DNA from 4 places in the Paenibacillus sp. J22FR21 genome. Region 4 is predicted to be linked to each of the others. Evidence: a T-box and tRNA genes for the amino acid it is inferred to sense, from the RefSeq annotation. Region 4 holds a T-box; the other regions hold tRNA genes.
What was found. A T-box is a leader RNA that pairs with one kind of tRNA and senses whether it is charged. The one in region 4 lies ahead of leuS (leucine--tRNA ligase), so its partner is inferred to be a tRNA-Leu.
Positions count from the first base shown of each region.

Region 1 (4,215 bases), on a different contig from region 4:
ATTCACGAAAGGCATTGTAACGGACATTATGGTTTCCCGTCAATTTCTGACGCCGGACGATACCGTACTATTCATCGACGATATCATCGCTAACGGCGATGCAGCCCGTGGTCTCATCAAAATTATCGAGCGTTCCGGTGCAACCTTGGCAGGACTTGGCATCGTAGTGGAGAAATCATTCCAAGCGGGAGCACGTACGATTCGTGAACAAGGCATTCGTGTTGAATCGCTGGTGCGTATCGCTTCGCTGGATGGCGGAAAAATTCGTTTCGAATAGGTTCCAGATAAATTCCATGATCATCATCTTTTCGAGTTGAATGAATTGGCTTATAATGATCGTAAGTGACGGATTGGAGGCACAACATATGGGACAATTATCTGCTGATTATTTAGTAACCAAGTTGTCGGAAGCGAAGAACCATTTCGAACGTGCTCTTGATTGCAAGCATACGGATTTTGATGACTTGTATCCTTATATGATTGAGCATCCGCAGTTTTTCTGGTATAAACGGTATGTTGCATGGTCCGAACTCCTTACGATTGTGAAGCTCTCTACCGAGCTTGAGATGGATTGGAAAGAACAGTTCACAGAGAAACAAGCGGAGTATATCACTAGCCGCGTAATGTCGTCTCGGGTTCTTGATGAATGGTACGAAACGAATGATTCGAAGGAACATGTTAGCTGAGCGTAGAAACGAAACAAGTGAATGGAGAGACCTCAATGCTGGCATTCCTTGCCGTATTGAGGTTTTTTTATAGAAATGGAGCGAATGAGAATGATAACAGAAGCACAGCTGGATCAATTTCGTGTAGACGGAACACCGTTGCGCGTAGTAAGAGATGGGATAGAAGCTAATGATGTACTCGGTATTGTCGTCGCATGGGATGCCGATTCCGTCGTCATTCGCAAGCGCAGCCGCAGAGTGGTCAAACTAAGCAGAAGCTATGTCTATGAACCGGTGACGGCGCCTCGAACAGAGCTGTAAATGAGAAAAAGTTGAAACGAAATGCAGGATCATCCGTATTGGTGTAGCAAACGTTACTGGAGGTTATTCGAATGAAATGTCCTGTATGTTCAGATGTTCGTATGCGCGAGATAGAGAAGGACGGCGTTCTAATCGACGTTTGCCCGGACTGTAAAGGGGTTTGGCTGGATCGCGGGGAGCTGGACAAGCTTGTACGCGGTGTCAAAGAAGTTCGCGATGACTACGACCGCCTGGAGCGCAACGTTCAAGTCAACCCTGCTTATCCGCCGAATGAGTCCCATTACGATCAAGATCGTGATCGGCATCGCAGTCAAGGGCAGGATCACAATTATAACACCGGCAAAGGCTACAGTCAGAACGGTTATGACTCGCATGGGTATGATAAACATGGTTATGATAAATACGGCAAGCCACGCAAGAAGAAAACAATGCTTGATGTTTTCGGAGACCTGTTCGAATAAACTATAGTTAGAAATTTTCAACATTAATCCTTCATCTTGACTTCGGCTGATCCGGATGCCATAATTACAAACGTGATTGCGGTTTGTACCGCAGGAACATCTGCCAGATGCGGTCGTGGCGGAATTGGCAGACGCGCTAGATTCAGGTTCTAGTGGTGTAACAGCCGTGGAGGTTCGAGTCCTCTCGACCGCACCAATTATTTAAATCGTAAGGGTTTGGGATGCCTAGCAATGATTAGGCTGACCAGACCCTTTTTTGATTTCGTAAGACCACTTTCTTCCGGTAGAAATAACCGTTGAAGGAAGTGGTTATTTTTGATAGGAAATTCTAGCAAGGTATTGGTTCAAATTGTAAGTTACTAGGAAGCGACAAGAATATATGGGAAATCGAGGAAGATGAGAGTGTGGAACTATCTTTTTGTTTGCTTTACTTTAATATAAATGTCGTGCGGTGAGCTGTAATTTATACGATAATAGAATGAAAAGGCGTGGTAGCGCTAACATAAAAAGGGGAGGGGGGAGGTTGGATGAAGAAGTTTTCAAGCGTGTTTCGAAGCTTCCTAATTTCTTATATCGTCATATTAATTATTCCCAGCATCGCTGGATTCATTTCTTATCGCACCTCCATCTCAGTTACGGAGAAACTGTCTATCCAGAATAATGTGATACAGCTCCAGAAGAGCAAAGAGTTGTTGGAGCGGCGGATGGCCGAGGTTGAAGGCTTCACGAGACAGCTCGCCATCAATCCGGACTTAAGTATCTTGATGAACGAGAAGAGCGCAGGGGACCAAACGAATGTATACGGGATATGGAAAATGCTGCGCAGTGTGCTGACGTTCGGGCAAACCAATGATTTTCTCCAGCAGTTTTATATCTACTTGGGCAACTACAATGTCATCCTGACGCCGGGTTCTGCCTATTTCCGTCCGGAGCATTATTATGATAATTTCCGTTATACAGATCAAACGCTTGCAGAATGGAAGCAAACTGTGCTCGGGAAAACGCATCGCAGCGAAATCATGCCCCTTCGCAAATTTAATAATAAAGGTACGCCGACTGCTGTTGTTACGTACATGCAGTCTTTCCCGCTCGATAGCTTCAGCGGCTCCTCGCCTGCCGTTGCCGTCGTCATTATCGACGAGAAAACGATCGCGAATCTATTAACGGGTATTACAGACAAATACGGCGGATGGACGCAAATCAGCGATGCCAACGGCCAAACGATTGCTTCGACGGGCACCGGTTTGCCAGACATGAACGCGTTGTCCAAGGACGCTAAATTCGATCCGAATCAAACGAGTCAATTCTATGAGGATGATCTCGTCATTACGATTCACTCGGAGACGAACGGCTGGGTTTATCGTTCGGGCATCCCGAGACATGTCTTATTAGAGAACGCGAATCAGATCAAGTTCATGACATGGACGATTACCGGCATTGCATTAGCCGTAGGATTGCTGGTCGGATTATTGCTGGCTTACCGCAACAGCGTGCCGATTCATAAACTGGTGTCGGTTGTGAAGGAACAGTTCGGGAAGGTTGAGACGGCCGAGCGGAATGAATACGATTTTCTGCACGGGAATATCGCAGAAATGATCCGCAGCAGCAATCAGCTGGAGTCTGAGCTGCATCGGCAGCTTCCCCTCATTCGAGATGCCTTCTTGAAACGGTTAATTTCCGGGGAGCTGCAGACGCGGGAGGAGATTTTCGCCGCTGCTTCACAAGCGAATACCGGGATTTATGGTCATTCCGGATATGTGTGCATCCTTCACGTACAAGGCTACAGCGGGATGGACAGTGTTGAGGTACTGAATGAGCTGCATGCTGCGAGACTCATCTTAAAGCAAGCGCTTCTTGATATTGCCGGCTTTATGCTGACAACGGATTGGGGCTCAGACAGAATCGTTATCGTGTTCGCTTCCAAGGAAGCCGAGACCGGTAATGCATTAGGACGCAGCGAGATCGCCTCTCTGCTGGAACAGCTGTCTCGGCAGGCCTTTGCTGAATACCGCATTACATTTGCAGCTGCACTCGGTGATCAATTCGGCTCGGAAACGGAAGTCAGCGTTTCCTATGAACAGGCTAAACAGACCTTGGAGCATGCGCTGCACGCCGATCGCAAAGGTGTCGTGTGGTATGACGAAACGAGCATGGAGAGTGCAACTTACTATTATCCGCTTGAACTCGAGCTTCGTTTGATCGGGACGATCCGGGCAGGGGAAACCGAAGAAGCACGGCGTATCGTCCGCTCCGTGCTCTCACTCAATACCGAGCAGCGCGAGCTGTCAGTTGAGATGTGGCAGCAGCTGGTCGGAGAAGTAAAGGGGACGCTTCTAAAGCTGCTCGATCAGAAGACATTCATGGAATCCGGCATATTCGAGCAGCTGAAGGATCGGATTATTGCCATTCAAGCACACGATAAACGTACCTTCCAGACGGAAATCGAGGATATTGCCGATGCGATGTGCGCAGTAGTCGTCAGCCGCAAGAATGATAGTCATACAAGAACGGTTGAAAGTATTAAAGCTTACATTGGCGAACATTTCTCGGATGCCGAGCTGACATTATACCGCATAGCGGAGCAAGTGGAACGGCCGGAGAAATACATTTCGCAGCTGTTTAAGGAAGTAACAGGCTCCAATCTATCCGATTATTTGGAGCAGGTTCGGATGGAGCATGCCGTGACCTTACTGCGTGAGAATCGGTATACGGTTGATGAAATTTCTTCCCGTGTTGGCTATAACAGCTCTCATTCATTCCGCAGAGCT
Region 1 is NZ_JBWDNJ010000002.1:333,047-337,261, forward strand. It holds gene AC0YNS_RS07305 (xanthine phosphoribosyltransferase) at 1-277, shown strand, start outside; gene AC0YNS_RS07310 (hypothetical protein) at 366-686, shown strand; gene AC0YNS_RS07315 (hypothetical protein) at 777-986, shown strand; gene AC0YNS_RS07320 (TFIIB-type zinc ribbon-containing protein) at 1,058-1,447, shown strand; tRNA gene AC0YNS_RS07325 (tRNA-Leu) at 1,557-1,643, shown strand; gene AC0YNS_RS07330 (helix-turn-helix domain-containing protein) at 1,975-4,215, shown strand, end outside.
Region 1: it encodes a tRNA-Leu, which carries the amino acid that the T-box ahead of leuS (leucine--tRNA ligase) is inferred to sense. The anticodon was not compared.

Region 2 (4,215 bases), on a different contig from region 4:
GCGATAAACGCTTTGTCATTGCCGTCCTTCGGAGCTGGCTGCAGGATCGACTTATCCACGTTGTACATATCCGCTACTAGTTGAAGGCCTTGGATCGAGTTTGCGCTGTCCATCGAGAACTTCATGTTGCCGCTCTCGTCTTTATCGAAGGAGCCTTTATTGCCATAGACGAATTGCTCCGTACTTACCTTCATGTCCCCGATATAACCGAACACGTCTGTTTTGCCATCGCCGTCTTGGTCCTTCGTAGCAGCTTTAGCTAGCTCGCGGAATTTATCCCATGTCCAAGCGCCGCTCTTCTGCAATTCGTATGGATCTTCAACGCCGAGCTGTTGAACCAGCTTCTTATTATAGAAAATACCGTATGGAGAAGGAGGAGAATCAATGAATCCGTATTGTTTGCCTTGGTAGCTGCCGCCGTTCTTCATCCAAGCAATGTACTTGGAGTCGCTCATATCCAGCATGTCGTCGATCGGCAGGATGAAGTTCTTGTTTACGAGTCCCGGGAATGACCAGAACAGCTCAAGTACGACTACATCTGCGAACGGATCGCCTGCAAGCGAAGTCGTTGTCAGGTTCTCTACATATTTGCCGTAATCGCCGAACTTCACGAATTCGATCTTGCCGTTATATTTCTTCTCAGCTGCTTCGATTAACGCGATTTGCTCGTCGTCTGCCGGAACACGGTCTTTCTCTTCCTTCAGACGCGGGTCAGCGCCGTCCCACCATAGACCAATCTTGATTGTTGCGCCTTTAAGATCGCCTGCACTCTCTACAGGAGCAGTTTCAGCTGTGTTCGTGGCATTGGTTTCGTTCGTCGTTGCCGCCGTGTCTGTATTTGCTGCCCCTTCAGAAGCAGTGTTATTCGTTGTGTTATTCGTATTGTTGTTAGCGCCACATCCTGCTACCGAAAAAGCTACCATCAATGCTGCTGCCGAGACCATCAAACTACGTTTGTTTCCATTACGCATTTTGTTTTGTCCTCCCCTTGGTTAGAAAAATGAATTTGCATCTAAACCCTTGCCAAGCTGCTGCTAAAGTATGGATTGCCTCCTCCCCGGATGCTCTACTTGAAGGTATACCTTGATTATATCAAATAGGTATAACCTGACATTTGGTTGCGTTTTCATTTTATGTCTAATTTACAAAAATGTAAATAGTGAATATATCTTTTTATCAAATTTTTAATAGATTTTACATTTTAGAACTAAAAAGTGGCATAAATATACAGGTTTCGCCGATAAAGATATACTCCATTTACAAAAGGTTCAATTGGATATGGTATATAAGTCGTATGTGCAAATTGATTATCTGATGGATTTCGAACTAGTAAAATAGGAAAAAGCATATCTTCCATTCTGTTTGCGGCAACAAAAAAAGGGCTCAGTAAGCTCAACTGAGCTTACCGAAACCCTTGTTCGTTAAAAGTTGGTGCGGTCGAGAGGACTCGAACCTCCACGGCTGTTACACCACTAGAACCTGAATCTAGCGCGTCTGCCAATTCCGCCACGACCGCATCTGGCAGTTGTCGCTTCATATATCCGAAGCGGCGTTTATAAAAATACCATATTAGCTAATACGAAGTCAATATAATCTTAACAATAGAATCAATGTTCGAGCAGCGCAAGCACTCGAAGCCATGTCCCGGTGCTTCGTTGATCCTTCTGAGCTGCATTACGCACCGTAATCCTCATCGATTCCGCCTCCGAACGCAGCACCAATTGCACAGGTACTGGCCGCCAAAACATCGGGCACCACTCATCAAACGGATTCACGAGCTGGAACGGACCGCCATTGACCGCAAATTCCAGCATGCCGGAATCCGGCCCGCATATGAGCAGCAAACCTGCTCCACGTCCGTTCACGTCGAAGCTAAACGCCGCCTCCGGAGCATCTGATGCCAGATGATCGGCAGCATATCGCCAGTTGACCATGTTATCCGGTCTCCCTTGCGGCTGGAACAGTTTCTTATCGTAGACGGCGGACAAGTCCCGCATCCCAGCGTGCTCATATGAGCCGACAAGCAAAGGCGCCGGAAGTCCGGAAGAAATCTCAGTCAAAGTCTCAGTCAAAGCCTCAGCCATATCCGTCTCAATAGCATCCTCCAGAAATGCCAGCAATAAATCCGCATAGAAAGCATACCCGTTATCATTCGGATGCGTACGATCCGGTGCAAGCTCCTCCCATGTCCCTCCGCCTGCCCACAGCCAATCACGTACCCTCGCGAAGAACGACACGGATGGCAGACCGTAATGAGCGGCAACCTCTTCATGTGCCGCAATAACGTACGGATCCTGCTCTCTCAGATTGTTCTCGTCTGCCGAATAGAGAAACACAATATCGGTCTGCGGCGACAATCGGCGACATTGAAGCACAATGCCCTCCATGCCCCGGATCGTCTCCGCTTTTCCTTCTAGAGTTTGTTCCCTGTGCTGGCTGTCATTCACTGCGAACTCGATGAACAGCAGGTCAATGTCATGCTCCAGCATGACATGGGATTGCAATCGATGTGCGCCAAGAGTGGAATTCGTTCCCCCAACCCCGGCATTGACGAAAGTCCAATCCGTAGAAGGATAGGCAGTTTGCAAATATTGCTCCGTTAGCGCTCGCCAGCTGGAACGATCGGGATCGGTAGCTCCATAGCCTTCCGTTATCGAACCGCCGAGAAAAGCAACCGTAACGGGTTCTTGCAACGCCAGTTTCTTCCTGAAACGCGGCAAGCCCCCGCGAGCTGTGCAGTATTGATTTCCGTTTACCTGAATCACATCATTCATTCCTTTTGCATAATTAGCATAACAAAACCGGGCGCTTATGCATGGATAATGCGCCCGGTTGTCTTGCTATGCTTATTTCTTGAACGTGGAGGAATCATACGCCTTTTGCAAAATTTCCAGGTAGCGATTGAGCTTCAAATCTTCAAGCCCTTTCACGTAGCTGTCCCAATCCTTGTCAAGGCTCTTGTGACCCGTGATGAATTGCAGCGCGTTCTCATCAATGTACGTTTTGATGTTCGTTTGCAGCATCGTAGCTTCGTCTACTTCAGTCGGATCAAGCCAGATTGCCCACAGCGGGAACAATTCCTTCGGCTCATGACCTTGGTATTGAAGTGTCGCTTGATACAGACGACGCTCGTAGTTCGCGGAATCGTAGATGTCTGTGCCTTGTACGTAGCTGTCACGGTATTCTTTAGGCATGTAGAAGTGAGCCATACCGCTCCAACCTGCGTTACGAGGAGCTTCGCCTTCCGCTTTCGGAATCGGAGCAACCATCGGTTGTACACCTTCGCCAAGTGCAACCTCGCCGTCTTTCGGATCTCTCCAGTCAATGTCTTTCATACCGGATGCGCCGTTTGTTTGTCCTTCAGGGGAGAACATGTAATCAACAAGCTGAATCAGAGCGACTTGAGCTTCTTTGCTTGCTTTGCTGGTGATTGCGAATTTAGCACCAGGGGAAACACCGCCGCCGTCATGTGTAGACAGCGAAACGCCGTTCGGTCCTGTAAGCGGCGGAACCGGGTTGTAGTCTTTGGAGTTTTTGTTGCCGTGATCGATGTTTACGAAAATAGCCGGGTGCATACCTGCGCCTGCGCCGAGAATTTGCGCATCGCCGTTTTCGCCGATCTTCTTGAATGCTTCCGCATTTTGCGTGAATGCACCCGGATCGATCAAACCTTCATCGAACAACGACTTAATGTAAGTCAACCCTTGTTTCCATTCGTTTGTTACTGCAGCAGAGCCGACTTTACCGTCTTGCATCAACAAGTGGTTGCGATCGTCGTCATAAACGAATGCATCCATCAAGTAAGGAACGACGCGAACACCGAAATCCTCTGTCGAGCCGCTAAGCGGTACTTCGTCTTTTTTGCCGTTGCCGTTAGGATCTTGGTTTTTAAACGCTTCCAAAACCTTCTTGAAATCTTCCGTTGTTTTCGGCATTTCAAGCTTCAGCTTCTCCAGCCAGCTCGTATTCAGCCACATTTTGTTCGGGTACGAACAGTGGAAACATTGGGAATAAGCAGGAAGACCATAGATGTTGCCGTCCGGTGCGACGCTGAATGCTTTGAAATCCGCGTTAGTGTCCAGAGCTGCTTTAATGTTCGGGGCATATTGATCGATCAGATCGTTCAACGGAATCAATACGCCTTGTTTACCGTATTTGATCAGATCCGCTTGTGAGAATTGATCGATATACGCAGTCAGCATGTAAGCATCCGGG
Region 2 is NZ_JBWDNJ010000002.1:341,521-345,735, reverse strand. It holds gene AC0YNS_RS07365 (ABC transporter substrate-binding protein) at 1-971, opposite strand, end outside; tRNA gene AC0YNS_RS07360 (tRNA-Leu) at 1,430-1,516, opposite strand; gene AC0YNS_RS07355 (SGNH/GDSL hydrolase family protein) at 1,608-2,693, opposite strand; gene AC0YNS_RS07350 (extracellular solute-binding protein) at 2,847-4,215, opposite strand, start outside.
Region 2: it encodes a tRNA-Leu, which carries the amino acid that the T-box ahead of leuS (leucine--tRNA ligase) is inferred to sense. The anticodon was not compared.

Region 3 (4,215 bases), on a different contig from region 4:
CAGTTTTTTCAAGAAACACTACTCGCCGAGGAAATCGCAGACTATCGGCTGGACCCGACTAAGCTCGTAAGTGATCTGCTTGAGAAATTCGAAGTTGTCGAGGATATGACGTACTATCAGGGATCCGCAATGCCTTCCGGCAGTTATCGTCTATCGAAAGGTGATCGGATATCGCGTGACATTCTGTTCGTGGCAATTTGCCGCAGCATCGGTATTCCGGCGAGGCTTCACCCAAGTGAGCGCAAGCCGCAGTATTGGCTGAATGATGTCTGGCATGATGCTCGTTTCGAACAAGAAAACATAGCCACACCGGCTGCAGCAATCGGTGAGGTGCTTCTGAAGCGTGATCCGGGAGCTCCGGCCGAGGCGGAAGAGGCGGCGTATTTCCGTAACTTCTCGTTCGCCAGATTGGAGAACGGCTGGTATCAATCGTTATTTTATCCGCATGGTCAGACCAATGTGTATGATCAGCCGTTTGAGCTTGAAGCGGGACGTTATCGCATGACAGCCGGTACAAGACAGAAGGACGGCTCCGTGCTGGTTCGAGTGACTTATTTTACGGTATTGGAAAACAAACGTGGTGAGCTGCCACTGTCATTCCGCTATCCGAATCGTGAAGTACCTGTCATTGGGAAAGCTGATCCGGCATGGAGATTCATTCGCCAGAATGGAGACGCTGTTTCACTTGGTGAATTGGCACAGGGCAGAGGTGCAGTGCTGGCATGGATCGAGCCGGAACGAGAGCCCTCCAAGCATTTGCTTCGTGAATTAAAGGAGCTGGCCGGTGCCTATGACGCGCTAGGCATGCCTATTATTATGGCTATAGGTGAAGAAGGATGGACGGCGTCCTTTGACCCGGCTTCCTATGAAGGATTTCCTCTTGCGTTCACTTTCGTTCGTGACCGTGATGTAATCGTTCAGCAGGCAGCTCCGGCATTATTAGATTCAAGTACGGCTTCTCTGCCATTCGTAGTTGTCGTAGACAAAGGCGGCGGCATCCGGTATGTAACTGCGGGCTATAAGCTGGGTATTGGCAGTGAGGTACTTCGAGTAGGGACACAGCTAAACGATAAGAAATGAGGAGGAAATATACGTATGACAGCAACTTCTAACTACTATTCAGTAGGCTATGTCGGCGATTCATGGCTTCCCAAACTATCCCGAGAAAATGCATTAAAGCTAACTCATATCAACATCGCTTTCGCTCATGTTGTCAACGATGAAATCTCCATCGGTCATCTGAAGCATTTGGCCAGTTTGCCAACGATTAAGTCCTATAATTCTGATTTGAAGATTTTGCTGTCCGTTGGTGGATGGAGTGCAGGCGGGTTCTCCGAAGCAGCCTCTACGCCAGCGGGTAGGAAGCGGATGGCAGATACTGCTGTAGCCATTCTGGAGAACTACGCGATCGATGGCATTGATTTGGATTGGGAATACCCCTGTTACGGCGTAGCGGGGATCGCCTCGAGCCCGGCTGACAAAACCAACTTCACGCTGCTCTTGAAAGAGCTTAGAGAAGCGCTGGATCAATTAGGTGCACGAAACAACAGGCATTATATGCTGACCATCGCGGCAGGAGCTGATCAATACTACGTTGACGGAACCGAGATGGACCAAGTTCAGCGCTACTTGGACTATGTGCAATTAATGACCTACGACATGCGCGGCGGGTTCCAGACATTGACCGGCCACCATACGAATTTGTTTGCATCGACAGGTGATTTGTTCCGCATTAGCGTGGAGGCTTCAGTTCGCTTGTTCGTTGCAGCCGGTGTACCTCGGGAGAAGATCGTCATCGGCGCCGCATTCTACTCGCGGATGTGGAAGGACGTGCCGAACATCAATAACGGTTTTCTGCAAATGACCGCAGGAGCTGGCGGTTACGGACCGGATTTCACCCGTTTGGCTAACGACTATATTGAGAAGAATGGGTACACACGCCACTGGGATGATGAAGCGAAAGCTCCATTCCTATACAATGGCAATCAATTTATTTCCTACGAGGATGAAGAATCGCTTCATCACAAATGCCAATTTGTTAAGAATGAAGGACTTCGCGGGGTCATGTTCTGGGAGTACTGCTGCGATACGACGTTCCGGTTGTTGGATGCGATCGACAAAGGATTGGGAAACAATTGTGTAGCGGCAAAATAATCGCGCAGCATAATCATGTTTGACACTGCTATTCTATTCGTGGTAAAGTGTTTTTACTGCTTCAAACGATAGATTGAATCAGGAACTGCCAGATGCGGTCGTGGCGGAATTGGCAGACGCGCTAGATTCAGGTTCTAGTGGTGTAACAGCCGTGGAGGTTCGAGTCCTCTCGACCGCACCAACCTTACAACGATAACCCTTCGATGAAGATCGAAGGGTTTATTTTTTATTAGCCCCAATCACCTGGCTATTCTGACTTTATGTCGGGGGCATTTTTTAATGGCTTCTGAAGTGCGTCCGCAAACCTTCATTTAACTCACCTCACTTCTTTAATGACATGCTGATTTTATCATGCAAGCCAAGGAGAATGATGCATTGGTTATTCTAATCAGTGGCAGCAGCCGCACCGGTAAGACATTAATGGCTCAAACCTTGCTGGAGAACTATCACATTCCGTATCTGTCCATAGACCATCTGAAGATGGGGTTGTATAGAGCGAATCCGGAGTGCGGATTTACGCCTCTTGATAGCACGGAACATATCGGTGAGAAATTATGGCCGATCCTCAAAGGGATCATAATGACGAATATTGAGAACGAGCAGAACCTTATCATTGAGGGATGTTATATCTTACCTGAGTATACCAATGACTTCGAAGAAGAATATGCGGAGAAAATCGTCTCAGTATTTCTTGGTTTCTCGCGAGCGTATATTGAAGCTAGCTTTGTATCTCAAATTTTTTGGCACCAAAATGTAATTGAAGAACGAGGAGAACCCGCAGAAGAAGAGTTCATTGTTGACTACATAAACGAGCAAGACGCGTTTAGAGAGCTATGTCAGGACAGCGGTGCTGCCTACTTTGAAATTAACGAAAACTACGAGAATGAAATCGTCAAAGTTTACGACTATATAGAGTCTCAAATACAATCTATAACTGCCGGTTCCCAATGAACCCGGCAGTTTTTTTATATTCGAATCATGAAACACACACAACTCGTCCACACCAAAGCATTTTTATTTTCATAGAATAGTGTATCTCTTAGGAAAGGAGTTGATTATTCATGGCGAAAATCATTGATTATAACGTAAGTGTACCGGCAGTCGTTACGAATCAAGTGCATATTCCGGTTCCGCAAACACCTGCCAAAACCATATTGGCTGAGCTGGGTATCTTTATCCCGCATGAACACCATAACAATCGCGTTGAGCTGATTGCTACAATCGGTGCATCCGGCACTTTTAGTGTTGTAGATGTCTTGTTCCGCGTTTTCCGCGGCACGCAAGAAATCTTCTATGCCTTGCAAGGCTTTGAGGCAGGATTCGAGCATTATGGCGTGGTATCGTTTCAAGTCATCGACATCAATGTGCCAACCGGCGCGCATGGCTATTCGCTTTATGTGGAAAAGCTTAACGCGGGCGGCCAAGCTGCTGTCATTGGCCCAATCAATCTCAGCGCAACCGTCTATGCGGTTTAAGAAAATAAGTTGAGTATGCTTGAAGGACGAGGTCAACCTCGTCTTTCTTGTTTGGATTACATATATTTCCCATCATTTACAAACAATGAATGTATGTATGGACATTACCTTATGGACAAAGGAGAACTTAAAAGAGATGCATGTTAAAACTGGGCTGGCGGGTAGTATCATCATAGCCGCCGCTGTATTGCTCACTCCAATTACCGGTGCAGCAACAGCCGCTCCCGTAAACGAGAAGCAAGTAGAATTAAAGGGCCATCGTCAGGTAGCGATTGTCATCGATGATTTTGGCAACGGCATGACGGGCACTCCGGAGATGATGGAGCTTCCCGTACATTTTACCGTAGCTGTTATGCCGTTCATGCCAACAACGAAACAGGACGCAGAGTTCGCTTTCAAGAGAGGTGACGATGTTATCGTTCATATGCCGATGGAGCCGGTTCGCGGCAAGCCGGAATGGCTGGGACCTGGCGCTATTACAACAAGCATGAGCGATGCTGAAATTAGCAAACGAGTGGAGGAAGCCATTGCCGCCGTCCCGCATGCAGTGGGCATGAACAATCATATGGGCTCTAAAGTAACGGCG
Region 3 is NZ_JBWDNJ010000002.1:361,671-365,885, forward strand. It holds gene AC0YNS_RS07415 (transglutaminase domain-containing protein) at 1-1,080, shown strand, start outside; gene AC0YNS_RS07420 (glycoside hydrolase family 18 protein) at 1,096-2,154, shown strand; tRNA gene AC0YNS_RS07425 (tRNA-Leu) at 2,249-2,335, shown strand; gene AC0YNS_RS07430 (P-loop nucleotide/nucleoside kinase family protein) at 2,530-3,105, shown strand; gene AC0YNS_RS07435 (exosporium protein C) at 3,216-3,629, shown strand; gene AC0YNS_RS07440 (divergent polysaccharide deacetylase family protein) at 3,766-4,215, shown strand, end outside.
Region 3: it encodes a tRNA-Leu, which carries the amino acid that the T-box ahead of leuS (leucine--tRNA ligase) is inferred to sense. The anticodon was not compared.

Region 4 (4,215 bases):
AGATGGATATTGGTAGACATCGGTGATGTTGTCGTCCATGTGTTCCACCGCGAAGAACGCGAATATTACAATATCGAACGTCTATGGTCCGATGCGAAGGTCGTGGAATTCGCATGAGTTTAATAGCCGGTACTACGATGAAGCTTAAGCTGGCACGAGAAGTTTCGCCTTATGGTTATTTCATGACCGATGGCGAATCGGAAGTGCTGCTGCACTATACCGAGCTTGTCGGACATCGTCCGCAAATCGGACAGTCTTATGATGTATTTCTGTTCTTCGATTCGGAGGATCGCATTGCCGCAACGATGAAGACGCCTCTTATTCAGCTCGGCACCGTGGCGAGACTCGCGATAGCGGATATTCATCCGCGAATCGGTGCGTTTCTCGAGATGGGCCTTGGCCGTCAGCTTCTGCTGCCATTGTCTGAGCAGCCGGAACTAAAGGAGCTTCGACCGAAACGCGGTGACGAGGTTCACGTCATTCTTGCCCATGACAAAATCGGCCGTCTTGTTGCTAAGGTAGCCTTCGAGGAAGAACTCTCGGAGCTGGCCTTCCATGCGCCGCAAGCTTGGCATAACACCTGGGTTGAGGGTTGGGTAACGAAGACGCTTAAGATCGGCTCGTTCGTGATGATTGACGGCGGCGTTATCGGTTTTGGCGCATACGGCTTTATCCCTGCGGAAGAGCGTACTCGATTGCTTCGACTCGGCGAGCGTGTAAAAGCACGCGTCACTTTCGTTCGCGAGGATGGACGTGTGAATTTGTCCATGAATCAGCGTAAAGAAGTGGGTCGGGTTGAAGACTCGGAACGGATTCTTGCCTTCTTGAAGGAGCGTCCAAAAGGCGCAATGCCATATTCGGATGAAACGCAAGCCGAGATCATTAAGGAGAAATTCGGCATCAGCAAAGGTGCGTTCAAACGAGCGATCGGTAAGCTGATGCGCGAAGGACTCGTAGTCCAAGAGGGAAGCTGGACGAAGCTGACTGAACAAGCAGCGACGGCGGCGGTTACGACGCATTCTGCGGCAACCTCGGAAGACGCGGGGGAATAGAGATGGAAGCCTATCGGCATTTCGCCTCCGTATATGACAGGCTGATGGAAGAGATGCCGTATCCGCAGTGGTTGAAGTTTGCAGAGGATTGCTGGACGCGGTACGGAACGCCGAAGACCGTCGTTGATCTGGGATGCGGAACAGGAAGCATTGCGATTCCTCTGGCACGAAGCGGTCACCAAGTCTTCGCGATTGATCTTTCCTCCGATATGCTGACTATTGGGCAAAGCAAATGGGGGGATGAACCTTCACGCAGCGGCGGCACGATTACTTGGCTTCAGCAGGATATGACCGAGTGGGAGATTGGCGAACAGGTCGACTCCGTCATCTCATTCTGCGATTGTATCAACTATCTGACGGAGGAAGATGAAGTTCAAGCTGCTTTCCAAGCCACCTATGAGGGCTTGAAGACCGGGGGGTTGTTCCTCTTTGATGTTCATGCGCCGAAGACGTTAGCCAGGTATGCTGCGGAGCAGCCGTTTGTACTCGATGAACCGGATGTGGCTTACATCTGGACGTGCGAGCTTGATGAAGAGCGGGTAGAAATCGAGCATCGGCTTACGATATTTGCGCAGGAGAGCGGCTCGCGAGACAACAGTTATTCTCGCATCGAGGAGATACACGTCCAGCGGGCGTATGACGCGGAGTGGATTCGGGAATCACTGCTAATGGCAGGCTTCAGCCGTGTAGATCAATTTGCGGATTTTACGATGAATGAGGCTGATTCGGAATCAGAACGGCTGTTTTTTGCGGCAATCAAGTGAATATGACCGATTCCGGGCGTTCTATGCCTTGACATGACAGGATTCGCTTCATTATAATCGAACTATCTATTTAGGTGTTGAAGAGGAGCAGTAGCTTTAGCAGCGTTTGGAACAGAGAGCCGGCGGTAGGTGCAAGCCGGACCAACGTGAAGTGAACTCGCCTTGGAGCCGCGCGTGAACACGATTGCAGTGGTAAACGTGCCGTTTCGCCTGCGTTAAGGGCAAAGAGTGAGCAGCGACAAAGCATGTCGTTTGCTAACTAGGGTGGTACCACGGGAGAATAGTCTCCCGTCCCTAGCGTTGTCGCTAGGGACGGGAGTTTTTTTGTTTTCTGAGAAAGACTGGATTGGCATGGAAGAGAGAATAGGGAGGCAATTCGTATGACACAGGAACGCCAAGAGCAGGGGTATAACCCTTTAGTCATTGAACCGAAATGGCAGAAGCATTGGGATGAGAACAAGTCGTTTAAGACGACCGAGGATGCAGGGAAACCGAAATTCTACGCGCTTGATATGTTCCCTTATCCATCCGGAGCGGGACTTCATGTCGGCCATCCGGAAGGTTATACCGCAACAGATATCGTCTCGCGTTATAAGAGAATGCGAGGCTATAACGTGCTTCATCCGATGGGCTGGGATGCATTCGGCTTACCGGCTGAGCAGCATGCACTGGATACAGGTGAGCATCCGCGTGAGATTACGGTCAAGAACATCAACAATTTCCGCCGTCAAATTAAATCGCTTGGTTTCTCTTACGATTGGGACCGCGAGTTCAGCACAACAGATCCGGATTACTATAAGTGGACGCAATGGATCTTTATCCAGCTGTTCAATAAAGGGTTGGCGTATGTAGCTGAAGTGCCTGTTAACTGGTGTCCGGCGCTTGGAACGGTTCTTGCCAATGAGGAAGTGATCAACGGCCTCAGCGAGCGCGGCAACCATCCGGTTATTCGTAAGCCGATGCGCCAATGGGTGCTGCGGATTACGGAATATGCGGAACGTTTGCTTGAAGATTTGGAAGAGCTGGATTGGACCGAGAGCATTAAAGATATGCAGCGCAACTGGATTGGTAAATCCAAAGGTGCGGAAGTTACATTCGCGATCGACGGACATGATGCTTCGCTTGTCGTATTTACGACACGTCCCGATACCCTGTTCGGTGCGTCCTATTGCGTACTTGCACCGGAGCATGAGCTGGTAGATGTGATTACAACTTCTGCGCAGCAAGCTGCCGTGAAGAATTATCAAGAGACAGCCGCGCGCAAGAGCGATCTTGAACGTACGGATCTGAATAAAGACAAGAGCGGCGTATTCACGGGTGCTTATGCAGTCAATCCGGTGAACGGTGCGCTTGTTCCGATCTGGATTGCCGATTACGTCCTTGCCGGTTATGGCACGGGTGCAATTATGGCCGTTCCGGGACATGACCAACGCGACTGGGAATTCGCTAAGCAGTTCGATCTGCCGATTGTTGAAGTTGTTCAAGGCGGCGATGTGCTGGCTGAAGCTTATGCAGGCGACGGTCCGCATGTGAATTCCGGATTCCTGGACGGTCTCAGCAATGAAGCTGCGATTGCACGCGCTATCGAATGGCTTGAAGCCGAAGGAAAAGGTCAAGGAAAAGTGACGTACCGCCTTCGCGATTGGCTGTTCAGCCGTCAGCGCTACTGGGGCGAGCCGATTCCGATTCTGCATTTGGAAGACGGCACAATGAAGCCGGTACCGGATGATCAACTGCCGCTGCTGCTTCCTGATGTTGAAGCAATCAAGCCATCAGGTACAGGCGAATCTCCGCTTGCGAATGTTACGGAGTGGGTAGAAACAATCGATCCGGAAACGGGTTTGCGTGCCCGTCGCGAGACGAACACGATGCCGCAATGGGCCGGCAGCTGCTGGTACTACCTGCGCTTCATCGATCCGCATAACGATAAGGAACTGTGCTCCAAAGAGAAGCAAGCCGAGTGGCTTCCAGTCGATTTGTATATCGGCGGCGCTGAGCATGCCGTGCTTCACTTGCTGTATGCACGCTTCTGGCATAAAGTGCTCTACGATATCGGCGTAGTCGATACCAAAGAGCCGTTCCACAAGCTCGTCAACCAAGGGATGATCTTGGGCACCAACAATGAGAAAATGAGTAAATCACGCGGCAACGTAATCAATCCGGACGATATCGTAAACGTATACGGCGCAGACACCCTGCGCATGTACGAAATGTTCATGGGTCCGCTTGAAGCGACGAAGCCTTGGAACACGAACGGCGTAGAAGGCATGTACCGCTTCTTGGCTCGCGTATGGCGCTTGTTCGTAACGGATAGCGGCGAGCTTGCCGAGAAAGTCGGCGGCAGCGGTGAAGTTACCGAGGCGTTCAAACGTACTTGGCACCGTACCGTGAAGAAGATC
Region 4 is NZ_JBWDNJ010000001.1:65,344-69,558, forward strand. It holds gene rsfS (ribosome silencing factor) at 1-117, shown strand, start outside; gene AC0YNS_RS00300 (CvfB family protein) at 114-1,052, shown strand; gene AC0YNS_RS00305 (class I SAM-dependent DNA methyltransferase) at 1,055-1,816, shown strand; T-box leader at 1,885-2,115, shown strand; gene leuS (leucine--tRNA ligase) at 2,197-4,215, shown strand, end outside.